2 linked regions of the Pseudoduganella dura genome follow. The protein of the gene in region 1 interacts with the protein of each later gene in a pairwise test. Links are inferred from orthologs where the notes say so. Each region holds a gene or a part of one and is shown in the gene's direction. Other genes may lie near its edges. The genes, in order: GJV26_RS24490 and GJV26_RS02030.

Region 1 (7,050 bases):
GGCATCGGCGATCTTCTGCTGTTCGCGCAGCACCGCGTCCGACACGGGTTTCACGCCGTAGCTGTAGCGCGACGCGGCCAGTTCGACGACGGCCGGATCGAGCCCGGTCTGCGCGGACAGGATCGCCGAGACTTCCCTGGCGTTGTCGCGCCCCCAGTCGTCGACCTTGGCGATTTCCTCGAGCAGGATCTGCTGCAGCGCCGGGTTGCCGCGCGCCCAGTCGCGCGCGGCGAGGTAGAACTGGTGGTTGGAGACCAGGCCCTTGCCGTCGACCAGCACGCGGGCGCCGATCTGCTTCTGCGCGGCGGCGAAGAACGGATCCCAGATCACCCACGCGTCCACCGAACCGCGCTCGAACGCGGCGCGGGCGTCGGCCGGCGGCAGGTAGACCGGCTGGATATCCTTGTACGCCACGCCGGCCTGTTCCAGCGCCCGCAGCAGCAGGTAATGCACGTTCGATCCCTTGTTCAGCGCCACACGCTTGCCCTTCAGCTGGGCGACGCTGGTGAGCTTCGAATCCTTCGGAACGACGATCGCCTCGCTGTGCGGCGACGGCGGCTCGTTGCCCACGTAGACCAGGGCGGCGCCCGCGGCCTGCGCGAAGATCGGCGGCGCCTCGCCCACCGTGCCGAAGTCGATGCTGCCGACATTGAGGCCTTCGAGCAGCTGCGGGCCGGCCGGGAACTCGGTCCACTGCACCGTCACGCCCTGCTGCGCCAGGCGCTTTTCCAGCGTGCCGCGGCCTTTCAGCAAGGTCAGCGTGCCGTATTTCTGGTAACCGATGCGCACCACCTTCGCCGCCTGCGCGTGCGCCAGGCCAGGCGCCAGCCCGGAAAACCCGGCGGCGAAGGCGGTGGACAGCAACAGGCCGATCGTGCGGCGGCGGGCCAGGAGTTTATGTTGTTGCGCCATCATGCGGCCTGCGACGTGTACGGATGATCCTGCAGCGAACGCACGGACGCGCGCTCGGCCTCCTCGGCCGCGGTGCGGTAGCCGAGCGCACGGTCCAGCACGGCCACGCCGGCGGCCACGCGCACGGCGATCTCCGGCGCCAGCAGCACGCCTTCGTGCTCGCTCCACTGCACCTGCTGCGAGGTGGCGTAGATGCTGGTCAGCACCTGGTCCGCTTCCAGCGCATGCAGCACCGGGCGCAGCGCGTAGTCGAGCGCCAGCAGATGCGACTGGCTGCCGCCGGTGGCCACCGGCAGCACGATCTTGCCGGCCAGGCCGTTCTGCGGCAGCAGGTCCAGGAAGGCTTTCAGCACGCCGGAATAGGCGGCCTTGTAGACAGGCGTCGCGACGATCACGGCATGCGCCTCGGCCACTTCCGCCAGCGCCGCGCGGATCACGGCGTCGGTGTTGTCGGCGGCGAGCAGTGCCTGCGCCGGCAGGTCGCGCACGTTCAGGCGGGTGGTGCGGTAGCCGTGGGCGGCCAGCTTGTCGCCGATGTGGTGCAGCAGGCGGCTCGACGAGGAAGGTACCGCGGGGCTGCCGGAAATCAGGAGGATGCTCATGGATGTTCGCCTTCTTTTGCCAGTTGATATAACAATTCAATGTCAGCAAGGCTACGGCAGCGCCACCGGTTACAGAACGAATGGTTTCGCACTTCGATATGTGATTTTCTCAACATGACTTTATCGCATATGGAAGCGTGCTTTTCTTCGTGGACTGACACTTGGGCCGGGCGCAATACTGGCCGCGCTGTCATTTTTTTCATTGTCATTCCTTCGTATACCCATGAACGCACCCGAACCCGCCCTGCAGCATGCCGATCCGCTCGCCGTCGCCGCGTCGCTGGCCGCCGAACTGGCCGCCACGGCGGTCGAACGCGATGCGGCCGGCGGCCACGCGCGCCACGAGCGCCAGCTGATCCGCGCATCCGGCCTGCTCACGCTGTCGATCCCGGCCGACTTCGGCGGCCAGGGCGCCGGCTGGGACACCACCCTGCAGGCGGTGCGCATCCTGGCGCGGGCCGACAGCGCGCTGGCCCATGTCTTCGCATTCCACCACCTGCAACTGGCCGGCATCCAGTTATACGGCACCCAGCAACAGCAGCGCCACCTGCTGCATGCCAGCGTCGACGACAACCTGTTCTGGGGCAATGCCCTGAATCCGCTGGACCGCCGGCTGGCCGCCACCGACGCGAAAGGCGACTTCATCCTCGACGGCACGAAGAGTTTCGCCTCGGGCTCGGTCGGCTCGGACTGGCTGACGATCTCGGCCTGGCACGAACCGACGCAATCGTCGCTGATCGGCGTGCTGCCGACCGGCGCCGACGGCGTGGACGTGCGGGCCGACTGGGATGCGTTCGGCCAGAAGCAGACCGACAGCGGCACCGTGCAGTTCCACGGCACGCTGCTGCCGGTGGGCCTGGTGCTGCAGCAGCCGGGCCAGGCGGCCACGCCGCTGTCCACCGTGCGCTCGCAGGTCGCGCAGCTGATCATGACGAACCTGTACCTGGGCATCGCCGAGGGCGCGTTCGCCGCCGCGCGCGACTACACGGCCGGCGAGGCGCGGCCCTGGTTCGCTTCCGGCGTGGCCAGCGCGGTGGACGACCCGTTCGTGCAGCACCGCTACGGCGAATTGTGGACGCTGCTGCGCCCCGCCGTCGTGCTGGCCGACCATGCCGGCCGCGAACTCGAACGCGTATTCCGGCTGGGAGACGGCGTGACGGCGCGGGACCGCGGCGAACTCGCCGTGGCCGGCGCCGAGGCGAAAGTGCTGGCGCACCGCGCCGCCATCGAGATCGGCAGCCAGCTGTTCGAACTGACGGGCGCGCGGTCGACGTCCGCCCGCTTCGGCTTCGACCGCTACTGGCGCAACGCGCGCGTGCACACGCTGCACGACCCGGTCGACTACAAGTACCGCGACCTGGGGCGCTATGCGCTGACCGGCGCGCTGCCCGAGCCGAGCCCCTATTCATAATCCGAAAGCCTCATCCCATGAATGCATTACACAGCCTGCCGGCGGCGGAACCGCTGATCCGGCTGCGCGGCCTGTCGAAGTCGTTCGGCAGGACGGCCGGCCGGAACGGCGGCAAAAGCGGTGACCGGGACGGCGGCGTGGCCGCCGTGCGCGACGTGTCGCTCGATATCGGCGCCGGCGAGATCTTCGGCATCGCGGGCCGCAGCGGCGCCGGCAAGTCGACCCTGCTGCGCCTGTTCAACCTGCTCGAACAGCCCGACGCCGGCACCGTGACCGTCGACGGCCAGGAACTCACGCGTCTGGACAAGCGCGCGCTGCGCGCGGCGCGCCAGAACATCGGCATGATCTTCCAGGGCTTCAACCTGCTGCAGAACGCCACCGTGGCCGGCAACGTGGCCTTTCCGCTGGAGATCCACGGCGGCCGCTCGCGCGAGGAGATCGCGCGGCGCGTGGCCGATTGCCTGGCCCTGGTGCACCTGGAAGACAAGCCGCAGGCGTATCCGGCCCAGCTTTCCGGCGGCCAGCGCCAGCGCGTGGCGATCGCCCGCGCGCTGGCCAGCGGACCGGCCGTGCTGCTGTGCGACGAACCCACTTCCGCCCTCGACGCCGAGACCACGCGCAGCATCCTGGCGACCCTGCGCGACGTGAACGCGCGGCTGAACGTGACGATCGTGATCGTCAGCCACGAGCTCGACGTGCTGGCCGCGCTATGCCACCGCGTGGCCGTGATCGATGGTGGCGAAGTCGCCGAGATCGTGAGCCCGGAAACGCCGCACGCCATCACCGCACTGGGGCGCGAGCTCGTGTCGCTGTTTTCGGCTCCGTCTTCGGCCCTGGCTTCATCCCCGTCTTCGGCGCCTTCGCGCTCGCCGGCCCGGGAGGTCCACCATGCCTGACAAGTGGATCGAACTGCTGCCCGAGCTGTGGACGGCGCTGGGGCAGACGCTGACGATGCTGTCGATCGGCCTGTCGGCGGCGGTGCTGCTGGGCGGCCCGCTGGGCGTGGTGCTGTTCCTCGTCTCGAGCGGCAAGCCGCTGCAGAACCGCTTCGCCGCGGCCGTGCTGGGCTGGTTCGTCAACACCGTGCGCTCGTTCCCGTTCATCATCCTGCTGGTGGCGCTGGTGCCGCTCACGCGGATCATCGCCGGCACCTCGATCGGCCCGCTGGCGGCCAGCGTGCCGCTGTCGTGCGCGGCAATCCCCTACTTCGCCCGGCTGGTCGAACAGAACCTGCGCGAAGTGCCGCGCGGCGTGATCGAGGCGGCGCACGCGATGGGGGCCAGCGAACTGCAGATCGTGCTGCGCGTGCTGCTGGTGGAAGCGCGCTCCGGCCTGGTGCTGGCCCTGACGGTGCTGGCGATCAGTTTCCTGTCCTATTCGGCGGTGGCCGGCGTGGTGGGCGGCGGCGGCATCGGTGACCTGGCCATCCGCTACGGCTACTACCGCTTCGAGACCGAGATGATGGTCGCCACCGTGGTGCTGCTGGTGCTGATCGTGCAGCTGGTTCAATTTTCCGGCGCCCGCCTCGCGCGCCGCCTCGACAAACGCTAGGAGTTTTCATGACCGTCAAGACCATGCCACGCCCCGCATTCAATCTCCGGCCGATCCTGTTCGCCCTGCTGCTCCCTTCGCTGGCGGCGCATGTCCCCGTCCACGCGAAGGACCCGAAGGAACTGGTGATCGGCACCAGCGCCGGCCCCTACGCCGACCAAGTGAAGCTGGGCATCAAGCCGATCCTGGAACGCCAGGGCTACAAGGTGAAGCTGGTCGAATTCAACGATTACATCCAGCCCAATTTCGCGCTGGCCGAAGGGTCGCTGGACGCGAACGTGTTCCAGCATGTCGTCTACCTGAACAAGTTCGCCGCCGAGAAAAAGCTGGCCATCGTGCCGCTGGTGACCGTGCCGACTGCCCCGATCGCGATCTACAGCAAGAAGCACAGGAGCCTGGACGAGGTGAAGGAAGGCGCCACCGTCGCGCTGCCGAACGATCCCACCAACGGGGCGCGCGCCCTGGTGGTGCTCGAACAGCTGGGCTGGATCAGGCTGCGCCCGGGCATCGACCCGGTGCGCGCCTCCGAGCGGGACGTGGCGCAGAACGTGAAGAAAATCAGGCTGGTGCCGCTGGAAGCGGCCCAGCTGCCCCGCTCGCTGCAGGATACCGACTACTCGTTCGTCAACGGCAACTATGCGCTCGCCTCCGGCCTGAAGCTGCGCGACGCGCTGAAGACGGAAAAGATCTCGCCGAACTACGTGAACCTGGTGGCCGTCAAGGCCGCCGACAAGGACAAGCAGTTCGCGAAGGACATCGCCGCCGCCTACCGCTCGCGGGAATTCCTCGCGGTGACGAACAAGCATTTCGCCGATTATGCGAAGACCGATTACCAGCTCGCGCTCGAAGCGGGCAAGTGAAGCGCAAGAGTCGCGGCTGAATCTGCAAGTGAATCTGCAACTGTATCTGCAATTGACTCACAACTGATCTGCAGGCAAGGCACCGAATACATCACATGAAGGAAGATCGAACCATGAAACGCCGTACGTTATTGAAATCCGTGGCCGGTGCCGCCGCGGTGCTGGCCGTGCCGTCGCTGGTGCGCGCCGCGGGGCCGCTCAAGGAGCTGCGCCTCGATTACGCCTATTACTCGCCGACCAGCCTCGTCCTGCGACGCTTCGGCTGGCTGGAAGAAGCGTTCAAGCCGGCCGGCACCGACATCAAGTGGGTCCTGTCCGCCGGCAGCAACCGGGCGCTCGAATACCTGAACGGCAACAGCATCGACATCGGCTCCTCGGCCGGCCTGGCGGCCCTGCTGGCGCGCGCCAACGGCAATCCGATCCGCACGCCGTACATCTACTCGCGCCCGGAATGGACGGCGCTGGTGGTGCGCAAGGATTCGCCGGTCCGCTCGGTGGCCGACCTGAAAGGTAAAAAAATCGCGGCCACGAAGGGTACCGACCCTTACCTGTTCCTGCTTCGCTCCCTGAAACAGGCCGGCCTGAAGCGGGGCGACATCGAACACGTGGCGCTGCAGCACGCCGATGGCCGCGCGGCGCTGGAACAGGGCCGCGTGGATGCATGGGCCGGGCTCGATCCGCACATGGCCGCCAGCGAGCTGGAAGGCGGCTCGCGGCTGGTCTACCGGAACGTGGCGTTCAATACCTACGGCTTCCTGAACGTGCGCGAGGAATTCCTGGCGCAGCGGCCCGAGGAAACCACGCGCGTGCTGGCGGCCTACGAGCGGGCGCGCAAATGGATCATCGCCAACCCGTCCGAAGCGGCGCGCATCCTGTCCGAGGAAGCCAAGGTCTCGCTGCCGGTCGCGCTGCTGCAGGTGAAGCTGCGCAGCGATTTCTCGCAGCCGCAGCCGGGCGACGAACACGTGGCGGCGCTGAAGCAGGCCGCGCCGATCCTGAAGGAAGAAGCACTGGTCAAGCCCGGCACGGACCTGAACAGGACCATCGCCGACCTGGTCGATACCCGCTTCGCCCGGGCGGTGACCGCCAGGGCATGAGCATGGCGCCCCCCACCCTGCAATCGAGCATCGAGATGGTGGGCGACACGCCCGCCGCCGGCCCGCTGCCGCCCGCGTTGGCGCCCGGCGTCGCGCCGGGGCGCTTCCGCCCGCATCCGGCGTGGGGCCTGCTGCTGCCGGCGCTGGCCCTGGCGGGCGTCGAGGTGCTGGTGCGCACCGGCGCCGTGCCCGCGCACCTGCTGCCGCCGCCTTCGGAGATCGCGGCCACGCTGGCGCAACTGGTTCATGCCGACCTGCTGTGGCACGTGCTCGCCAGCACCCTGCGCGTGGCCGCCGGTTTTGCCGCGGGCGCGCTGCTCGGCATCGTCGTCGGCGCCGCCGTCGGCCTGGATGCGCGCATCGCCACGCTGCTCGATCCCACGTTCCAGGCATTGCGCGCGGTGCCGTCGCTGGCCTGGGTGCCGCTGCTGCTGCTGTGGCTGGGCATCGACGAGGCGCCGAAGCTGGTGCTGATCGCGATCGGCGCGTTCTTCCCCGTCTACATGGGGGCCGCATCCGGCATCGCCGGCGTCGACCGGAAACTGGTCGAGGTGGGCCGGCTGTACCGGCTGAGCGGCGTGGCGCTGGCCCGGCGCGTGCTGCTGCCGGCCGCGCTG
Region 2 (7,098 bases), 5.2 Mb from region 1 along the record:
CGCCTGGAAATCGTCGCCGCGCTGCGCGACGCCACCAACCTTGCTGGATAACCCCTATGAACAACAACGAAAACATCCATATCTGCGCCGCATCCGACTGCGATTGCGGCATGACGCGCCGCGACTTCCTGCGCATGTCCGCGCTGGCCACGGCCAGCGCGGCCGCGCCGCTGATGTTCGCCGGCGATGCGCGCGCACAGGCCTTCAAGGGTGACGACCAGCCGGTGAAGATCGGCTACCTGCCGATCACCGACGCGGCGCCGCTGCTGGTGGCGCACGGCCGCAAGCTGTTCGAGGCGCAGGGCCTGAAGACCGAAACGCCGCGGCTGTTCCGCAGCTGGGCGCAGATCGTGGAGGCGTTCGTCTCCGGGCAGGTCAACGTGATCCACCTGCTGTCGCCGGCCACGCTGTGGGTGCGCTACGGCTCGAAATTCCCGGCGAAGGTGGTGGCATGGAACCACGTCAATGGTTCGGGGCTGACGGTGCTCAACGAGATCAACTCGGTGGCCGACCTGGGCGGCAGGACCGTGGCGATTCCATTCTGGTATTCGATCCACAACATCCTGCTGCAAAAGCTGCTGGCGGCCCACAAGCTGACGGTGGTCACCCGCGGCCGCGGCGCGGAACTGAAGAAGAACGAAGTGAGCCTGGTGGTGATGGCGCCGTCCGAGATGGTGTCGGCGCTGGCGTCGAAATCGATCGCCGGCTACATCGTGGCCGAGCCGTTCAACGCGCTGGCCGAGACTGCCGGCGTGGGCAAGATCCTGCGCTTCTCCGGCGACGTGTGGAAGAACCACGCCTGCTGCGTGACGTTCCTGGCCGAGCGCGACCTGGCCGACAAGCCGGAATGGTCGCAGCGCGTGACCAACGCGATCGTCAACGCGCAGCTGTGGTCCCGCTCCAACCAGGTGGAGACGGCGAAGATGCTGTCGGCGTCGGGTCCGAACCGCTACACGCCGCACCAGCTGCAGCCGCTTACCAAGGTGCTCGCCGTGACCGACTATTCGGACTATGAAAAGCGCGGCATCATCGCGCACCCGCAGTGGCAGCAGCGGCGCATCGACTTCCAGCCGTTCCCGTTCGCGTCGTACACCGAGGAGATGGTGCGCGCGCTGGTGCAGACGAAAGTGGAGGGCGACGCGAAATTCCTGGCAGGGCTCGATCCGAAATTCGTCGCCCGCGACCTGGTCGACGACCGCTTCGTGCGCAAGTCGATCGCCGCGGCCGGCGGCCCGGCCGCATTCGGCCTGCCGGCCAACCTGCTGCGGACCGAGACGGTGGCCGTTTGACGATGCCGGCAAGGTTCCTGCTGCCGGTGATCGGCATCGCGCTGGCTGTCGTGCTGTGGTCGCTCGGCGTGTCGTTCCTGGAGGCGCGCACGCCGATCGCCGCGGCCTTCGCGCCGCTGGCCACCGCACACGCGTTTATCGACATGGTGCAAGGGCCGGATATCTGGGTGCACGTTGCCACGAGCCTCAAGCGTGTCGGCATCGGGCTGCTATGCGCGATCGTCGTGGGCGTGCCGCTGGGGATCCTGGTGGCGCTGTCGCGCGGCTTCGCGCAGGCCAGCACGCCGCTGTTCCAGCTGCTGCGGATGGTGTCGCCGCTGTCGTGGATGCCGCTGGCCGTGATGGCCCTCGGCGTCGGCGACGCGCCGGTGTACTTCCTGCTGGCGTTCGCCGCCACGTGGCCGCTGATGCTGAACACGGTGGCCGGCGTGGCGCAGCTCGATCCGAACTGGATGCTGCTGGCGCGCAGCCTGTCGGCCACCCGCTTCGAGATCGTGTGGCGCGTGGTCCTGCCGGGCATCACCGCGCACATCCTCACCGGCGTGCGCCTCGCGATCGGCATCATCTGGATCGTGCTGGTGCCGGCAGAGATGCTGGGCGTGTCGGCCGGCCTGGGCTACTTCATCCTCGATACGCGCGACAGGCTCGCCTACTCCGAGCTGACGGCCGCGATCATCCTGATCGGCCTGCTGGGCTACGCGCTCGACTACCTGGCCCGCGCCGCCCATGCGCGCTGGCTGCATGCCAGGCCGGCGGGGCAGGGCTGACGTTTCCGTCCACATCTGCCGGTACCGGGCAGCGCGGCAGAACTGTCACGCGACAAAGCTTGTGCCGGATCAAAAAATGACCTGGGGCCAGGCCCCAGGACAAAACCTGTGCCAGATCAAGGAATGACCTGGGGCCAGGCCCCAGGACAAAACCTGCGATAGATCAAAGTTGTCCCAGCCGTGTGCCACGCCGTTTCCATTGCTATAGAATCACCCGCAACCTGAAATCGTTGTCACAACATTGAGAGGAGCTGGGCATGACCGTGCATCTGGATCGACGTGGTTTTGTTCTTGCCGCCGGCGGCGCCATCGCGGCATCGGCCATCGGCGGGTCCGCCCTGGCGCAGCCGGCGGGGCGCAAGCTGGGATATGCGATCGTGGGCCTGGGCGGTTACGGCCTGGGCCAGATCATTCCACAATTCAAGAACTGCCAGCACAGCAGGCTGGTCGCGCTGGTCAGCGGCGATGCGGCCAAGGCGAAGCGGGTGGCGGCAGAGTATGGCGTGCCGCCGTCGGGCATCTACGACTACAACAATTTCGACAGGATCCGCGACAATCCGGAAGTCGACATCGTCTACGTGTGCCTGCCGGTGTCGATGCACGCCGAATACACGATCCGCGCGGCGAAGGCCGGCAAGCACGTGCTGTGCGAGAAGCCGATGGCGCTGTCGTCGAAGGAATGCGAAGCGATGATCGCCGCGTGCCGGCAGGCCGGCAAGAAGCTGATGATCGGCTATCGCTGCCATTTCGAGCCGACGAATCTCGAAGCGATCCGCCGCGCGCGCGCCGGCGAGATCGGCAAGCTGCGCTATTTCCGCTCCGAGCACGGCTACACGGCCGGCGACCCGACGGCATGGCGCCTGAAGAAGGCGATGTCGGGCGGCGGGTCGATCATGGACATCGGCATCTATGCGCTGCAGGCTGCGCGCTACATGACGGGCGAGGAACCGGTCGCCGTGTATGCGAAGGAGACGACCGACCGCAACGATCCGCGCTTCAGGGAGGTGGAAGACATGATCGAGTTCCAGCTCGAATTCCCGTCCGGCGTGATCGGCTCGTGCATGTCGATGTACAGCGCCAACCGGAACCAGGTACTGCTGATGGGCGACAAGGGCCGCATCGAGATGGAGCCCGCCACCGGCTACAGCGGCCAGCGGTTGTGGGTGGGCCGGGGCCGGGAGAACGAGATCCAGCCGCCGCCGGGCCCGGGCAGGAACCAGTTCGCCGGCCAGCTCGATCACCTGTCGCAGTGCGTGATCGAAAACCGCGAACCGGTCGTGCCGGGCGAGGAAGGCCTGCGCGACATCCGCATCATCGAGGCGGTCTACCAGTCGGCGCGGGAAAAGCGGCGCATCGCGCTGAAGGCCTGACGCCGGCACGGCCGGAGACAGGCTCCTGTTCCTGGCGCGTTTGCGCGCAAACCGGTGCACGGGGGAGGTGGTTTGCCCCCATGCCCTCGTGCGCTTCGCAGTTGCCGGGCATGCGCCGAAAATTTCCTGCCGCGCCGCCGGTTTTTTTGCAATTGTTTCCGTTAAGCTAACGTCTCTGACAACGATACCATAAAGGAGACACATGCTTCAGCGAACAACCCTGTCCGCGGCGATCGCGCTGGCGCTCGCATTCCCCTCCATGGCGGCCGACCGGGAACGCGCCGAATGGGAACAGCCGGAAGTGGTGGCCGTGAACCGCGAGCCGATGAAGGCCACCTTCTTCAACTTCGAATCGGCCGACAAGGCGCTGGCCGGCGACAAGGCCGCGTCCGGCTGGTTCCGGTCGCTGGACGGCGCCTGGTCGTTCGCGTACTCGCCGACGCCGGAAGCGCGGCCGAAGGACTTCTACAAGCCGTCGTTCGACACGGGCAAGTGGGCCACCGTGCAGGTGCCCGGCATGATGCAGGCGCAGGGCTACGGCAAGCCGATCTTCACCAACATCAAGTATCCGTTCCCCGCCAACGAACCGTTCATTCCGCACGAACTCAATGAAGTGGGCTCGTACCGGCGCGACATCGACATCCCCGCGAACTGGCAGGGGCGCGACGTATTCCTGCACATCGGCGCCGCGGGCGCGGCGTACTACGTGTGGGTCAACGGGGAAAAGGTGGGTTACTCGGAGGATTCCAAGCTGCCGTCGGAGTTCGACGTCACGCGTTTCCTGCGCCCGGGCCGCAACACGGTGGCCATCGAGGTGTATCGCTGGGCCGATGCGTCGTACCTGGAAGACCAGGATTTCTGGCGCGTCTCCGGCATCGAGCGCAGCGTCTACCTGTATGCGGAGCCGAAGACGCGGCTGCGCGATTTCAGGGTGACCGCGTCGCTCGACAAGGCATACCGCGACGGCCGCTTCGAGCTGGCGGCGGAGGTGGCCGGCCAGCCGGCCGCGGTCGAGGTGCGGGCGCGGGTGCTGGACGGCACGCGGCCCGTGCTGGAACTGAAAGGCACGCCCGGTGCGGACCGCAAGGCGGTGCTGGGCGGCACGGTGCCGGCCGTGAAGCCGTGGTCGGCCGAGACGCCGAACCTGTACACGCTGCTGGTGGAGGTGGTGGACGGGCAGGGCAGGCTGCTGTCGGCCACGTCGCGCCGCATCGGTTTTCGCACCGTGGAAATCGCCGATGGCGAGGTGCGCGTCAACGGCAAGCGCGTGATGATGCGCGGCGTGAACCGGCACGAGCACGACCCGGTCACCTACCGCGTGATGTCGATGGAAACGATGCGGCGCGACATCGAGCTGATGAAGCAGGCCAACGTCAACGCGGTGCGCACGTCGCACTACCCGAACGACCCGCGCTGGTACGACCTGGCGGACGAATACGGCCTGTACGTGATGGACGAAGCCAACATCGAATCGCACGAGTACATGGACAGGGGCGACCGGGCGCCGGACGCGGAAAGCCGCGCGAAGATCCAGCTCGGCTACAAGCCGCACTGGCGCATCGCCCACGTGGACCGGGTCAGCCGCATGGTGGAGCGCGACAAGAACCACCCGTCGATCATCTTCTGGTCGCTGGGGAACGAGGCCGGCACGGGCCCGAACTTCGAGGCGGCCGCGGCCTGGATCCGGAAAGCCGATCCGACCCGCCTGATCAGCTACCTCGGCCACGGCACGCTGGGCGAGGTGCACAAGCCCAACGACTACGTGGACATCTACGCGCCGATGTACGACGACATCACGAAGATGGTCGACTACGCGCAGGACCCGGCGTTCCGCCAGCCGATGATCCAGTGCGAGTATGCGCATGCGATGGGCAATTCGCTGGGCAACCTGGAGGATTACTGGAGCACGATCCGGGCGCACCGCAAGCTGCAGGGCGGCTTCATCTGGGATTGGGTCGACCAGAGCGTGTTCGCCCGCGATGCGCAGGGGCGGCAATACTGGGCATCCGGCTTCGACCTGAACCCGGAGCGGGGCGACAACAGCGTGATCGGCGACGGCGTGGTGCGCGGCGACCGCACGCCGGACCCGGAGTACTACGAGCTGCAGAAGGTCTACTCGCCGGTGGTGTTCGAGGGCACCCCCGGGAAGGGAACCGTCACCGTCGTCAACCGCTACGATTTCCGCGGGCTCGACCACCTCGACTTCGATTGGGAACTGCTGCGCGACGGCATTGCGGTGAAACAGGGCCGGATCGATGGCGTGAAAGTCGCGGCCGGTGCGCGGCAGGATGTGAAGCTGGCGCTGCCTTCGCGCCCGCATGGCGGCGGGGAATATGTGTTGACGGTTCGGGCCAGACTGCGCGCCGCGGAGCAGGGCATGGCCGCCGGCGCCGTCGTGGGCTGGTCGCAATTCGTGCTGCCATCGGCCGGCAAGCCGGCTACGCCGCGGGTTGCCGCGGGCGTCGCGCCGCAGCGCAGCGGCGACACGATCGCGCTGGCCAGTGCATCGGCACGGCTCGAGATCGATGCGAAGACCGGTACCGTCGGCTACAGCGTGGCGGGCAAGCCGGTCCTGGCGGGCGGCACGCCGAACTTCTGGCGCGGCCTGACGGACAACGACGAAGGCACCGGCACCATGAAGACCAATGCGGTCTGGGGTGAATTCACGAAGGCGCGCAAGGTGCGCGACGTGCGGATCGACGGCGGCGCGGTCAGGGTGCTGTATTCGTTCGGCGCCGGCGCGGCGCATTGGGAGAACGTGTACCGGATGCGTTCCGACGGCAGCGTCGACGTGCAGGCCACGTTCACGCCGCTGCGGGATGATTTGCCCGACCCGTTGCGCCTCGGCCTGCGCTTCGACAGCGCGCCGCAGCTGGACACGGTGAGCTGGTACGGCCGCGGTCCGCACGAGTCGTATGCCGACCGCAAGACCGGCGCGGCGCTCGGCATCCACACCGGCAAGGTGGCGGACCAGCACCACGGCTACATGCGGCCCCAGGAAACCGGCAACAAGACGGACGTGCGCTGGTTCGAACTGCGCGGCGACGGCGCGCCCGGCGTTGCGGTGCGTGGTGAAAAACCGCTGTCCTTCAACGCGCTGGCGTTCCCGTACGAAGATCTTGAGTTGCGCCCGCGCGGCACGTGGAAGAGCTCGGAGATCCGGCCCCATGGCAACGGCAGCGTGCTGATCGACCTGGCCCAGGCCGGCGTCGGTGGCGACGATGGCTGGAGCCCCAACGGGCGGCCGCTGGTCAAGTACCGCATCCCGCTGGCGCCGGCCACCTATTCGTTCACGCTGTCACCGAAGCGGTAAGCACCAGGAGCTAACGATGAGTCTGTGTCTACCTCGGGGTCAACCCCGTTTTCGGACACGGGCTCGGCCAATGTAAAGTTCAGCTCGTGTCCACTTTCGGGGTTGCCCCCATGGTGGACACGGTCCCGGCCGTAGATCGCCGGCTGCGTCACCTTGCCAGCCACCCCCCATCGACCGGCAGCACGATGCCGTGCACGTAGTCGCTGGCGCGGCTGGCCAGGAAGATGGCGGCGCCGGCCAGGTCGTCCGGCTGGCCCCAGCGTTCCGCCGGGATGCGTGCCAGGATCGCCCGCTCGCGGGCGGGGTCGGCGCGCAGCGCGGCCGTGTTGCCGGTATCGAAGTAGCCCGGCGCGATGGCG

The links.
Region 2: the proteins of GJV26_RS24490 (region 1) and GJV26_RS02030 interact in binary tests that used the Escherichia coli proteins (3 or more experiments, as listed by UniProt). The link is inferred for Pseudoduganella dura from one-to-one orthologs.

What each region holds. Positions count from the first base shown.
Region 1 is NZ_WNWM01000002.1:5,605,029-5,612,078, reverse strand. Bases 2,066-4,881 are described here. They hold GJV26_RS24490 (methionine ABC transporter ATP-binding protein), read left to right. Parts: upstream 2,066-2,942; coding sequence 2,943-3,821; downstream 3,822-4,881. Other genes in these bases: GJV26_RS24480 (MetQ/NlpA family ABC transporter substrate-binding protein), read left to right, coding at 4,485-4,881; GJV26_RS24485 (methionine ABC transporter permease), read left to right, coding at 3,814-4,476; GJV26_RS24495 (acyl-CoA dehydrogenase family protein), read left to right, coding at 2,066-2,925. In the rest of the region: GJV26_RS24505 (sulfonate ABC transporter substrate-binding protein), read right to left, coding at 1-915; ssuE (NADPH-dependent FMN reductase), read right to left, coding at 912-1,514; more of GJV26_RS24495, read left to right, coding at 1,738-2,065; more of GJV26_RS24480, read left to right, coding at 4,882-5,336; GJV26_RS24475 (aliphatic sulfonate ABC transporter substrate-binding protein), read left to right, coding at 5,450-6,433; GJV26_RS24470 (ABC transporter permease), read left to right, coding at 6,472-7,050. UniProt on the Escherichia coli protein: Part of the ABC transporter complex MetNIQ involved in methionine import. Responsible for energy coupling to the transport system. It has also been shown to be involved in formyl-L-methionine transport.
Region 2 is NZ_WNWM01000002.1:417,306-424,403, reverse strand. The notes cover bases 1,506-4,369. They hold GJV26_RS02030 (Gfo/Idh/MocA family protein), read left to right. Parts: upstream 1,506-2,313; coding sequence 2,314-3,426; downstream 3,427-4,369. Other genes in these bases: GJV26_RS02025 (glycoside hydrolase family 2 TIM barrel-domain containing protein), read left to right, coding at 3,629-4,369; GJV26_RS02035 (ABC transporter permease), read left to right, coding at 1,506-2,056. In the rest of the region: GJV26_RS02045 (ABC transporter ATP-binding protein), read left to right, coding at 1-51; GJV26_RS02040 (ABC transporter substrate-binding protein), read left to right, coding at 57-1,289; more of GJV26_RS02035, read left to right, coding at 1,292-1,505; more of GJV26_RS02025, read left to right, coding at 4,370-6,739; 2-dehydro-3-deoxy-D-gluconate 5-dehydrogenase KduD, read right to left, coding at 6,888-7,098. UniProt on the Escherichia coli protein: Hydratase involved in the degradation of sialic acids. Catalyzes the reversible conversion of the dehydrated form of N-acetylneuraminate (Neu5Ac), 2,7-anhydro-N-acetylneuraminate (2,7-AN), to Neu5Ac.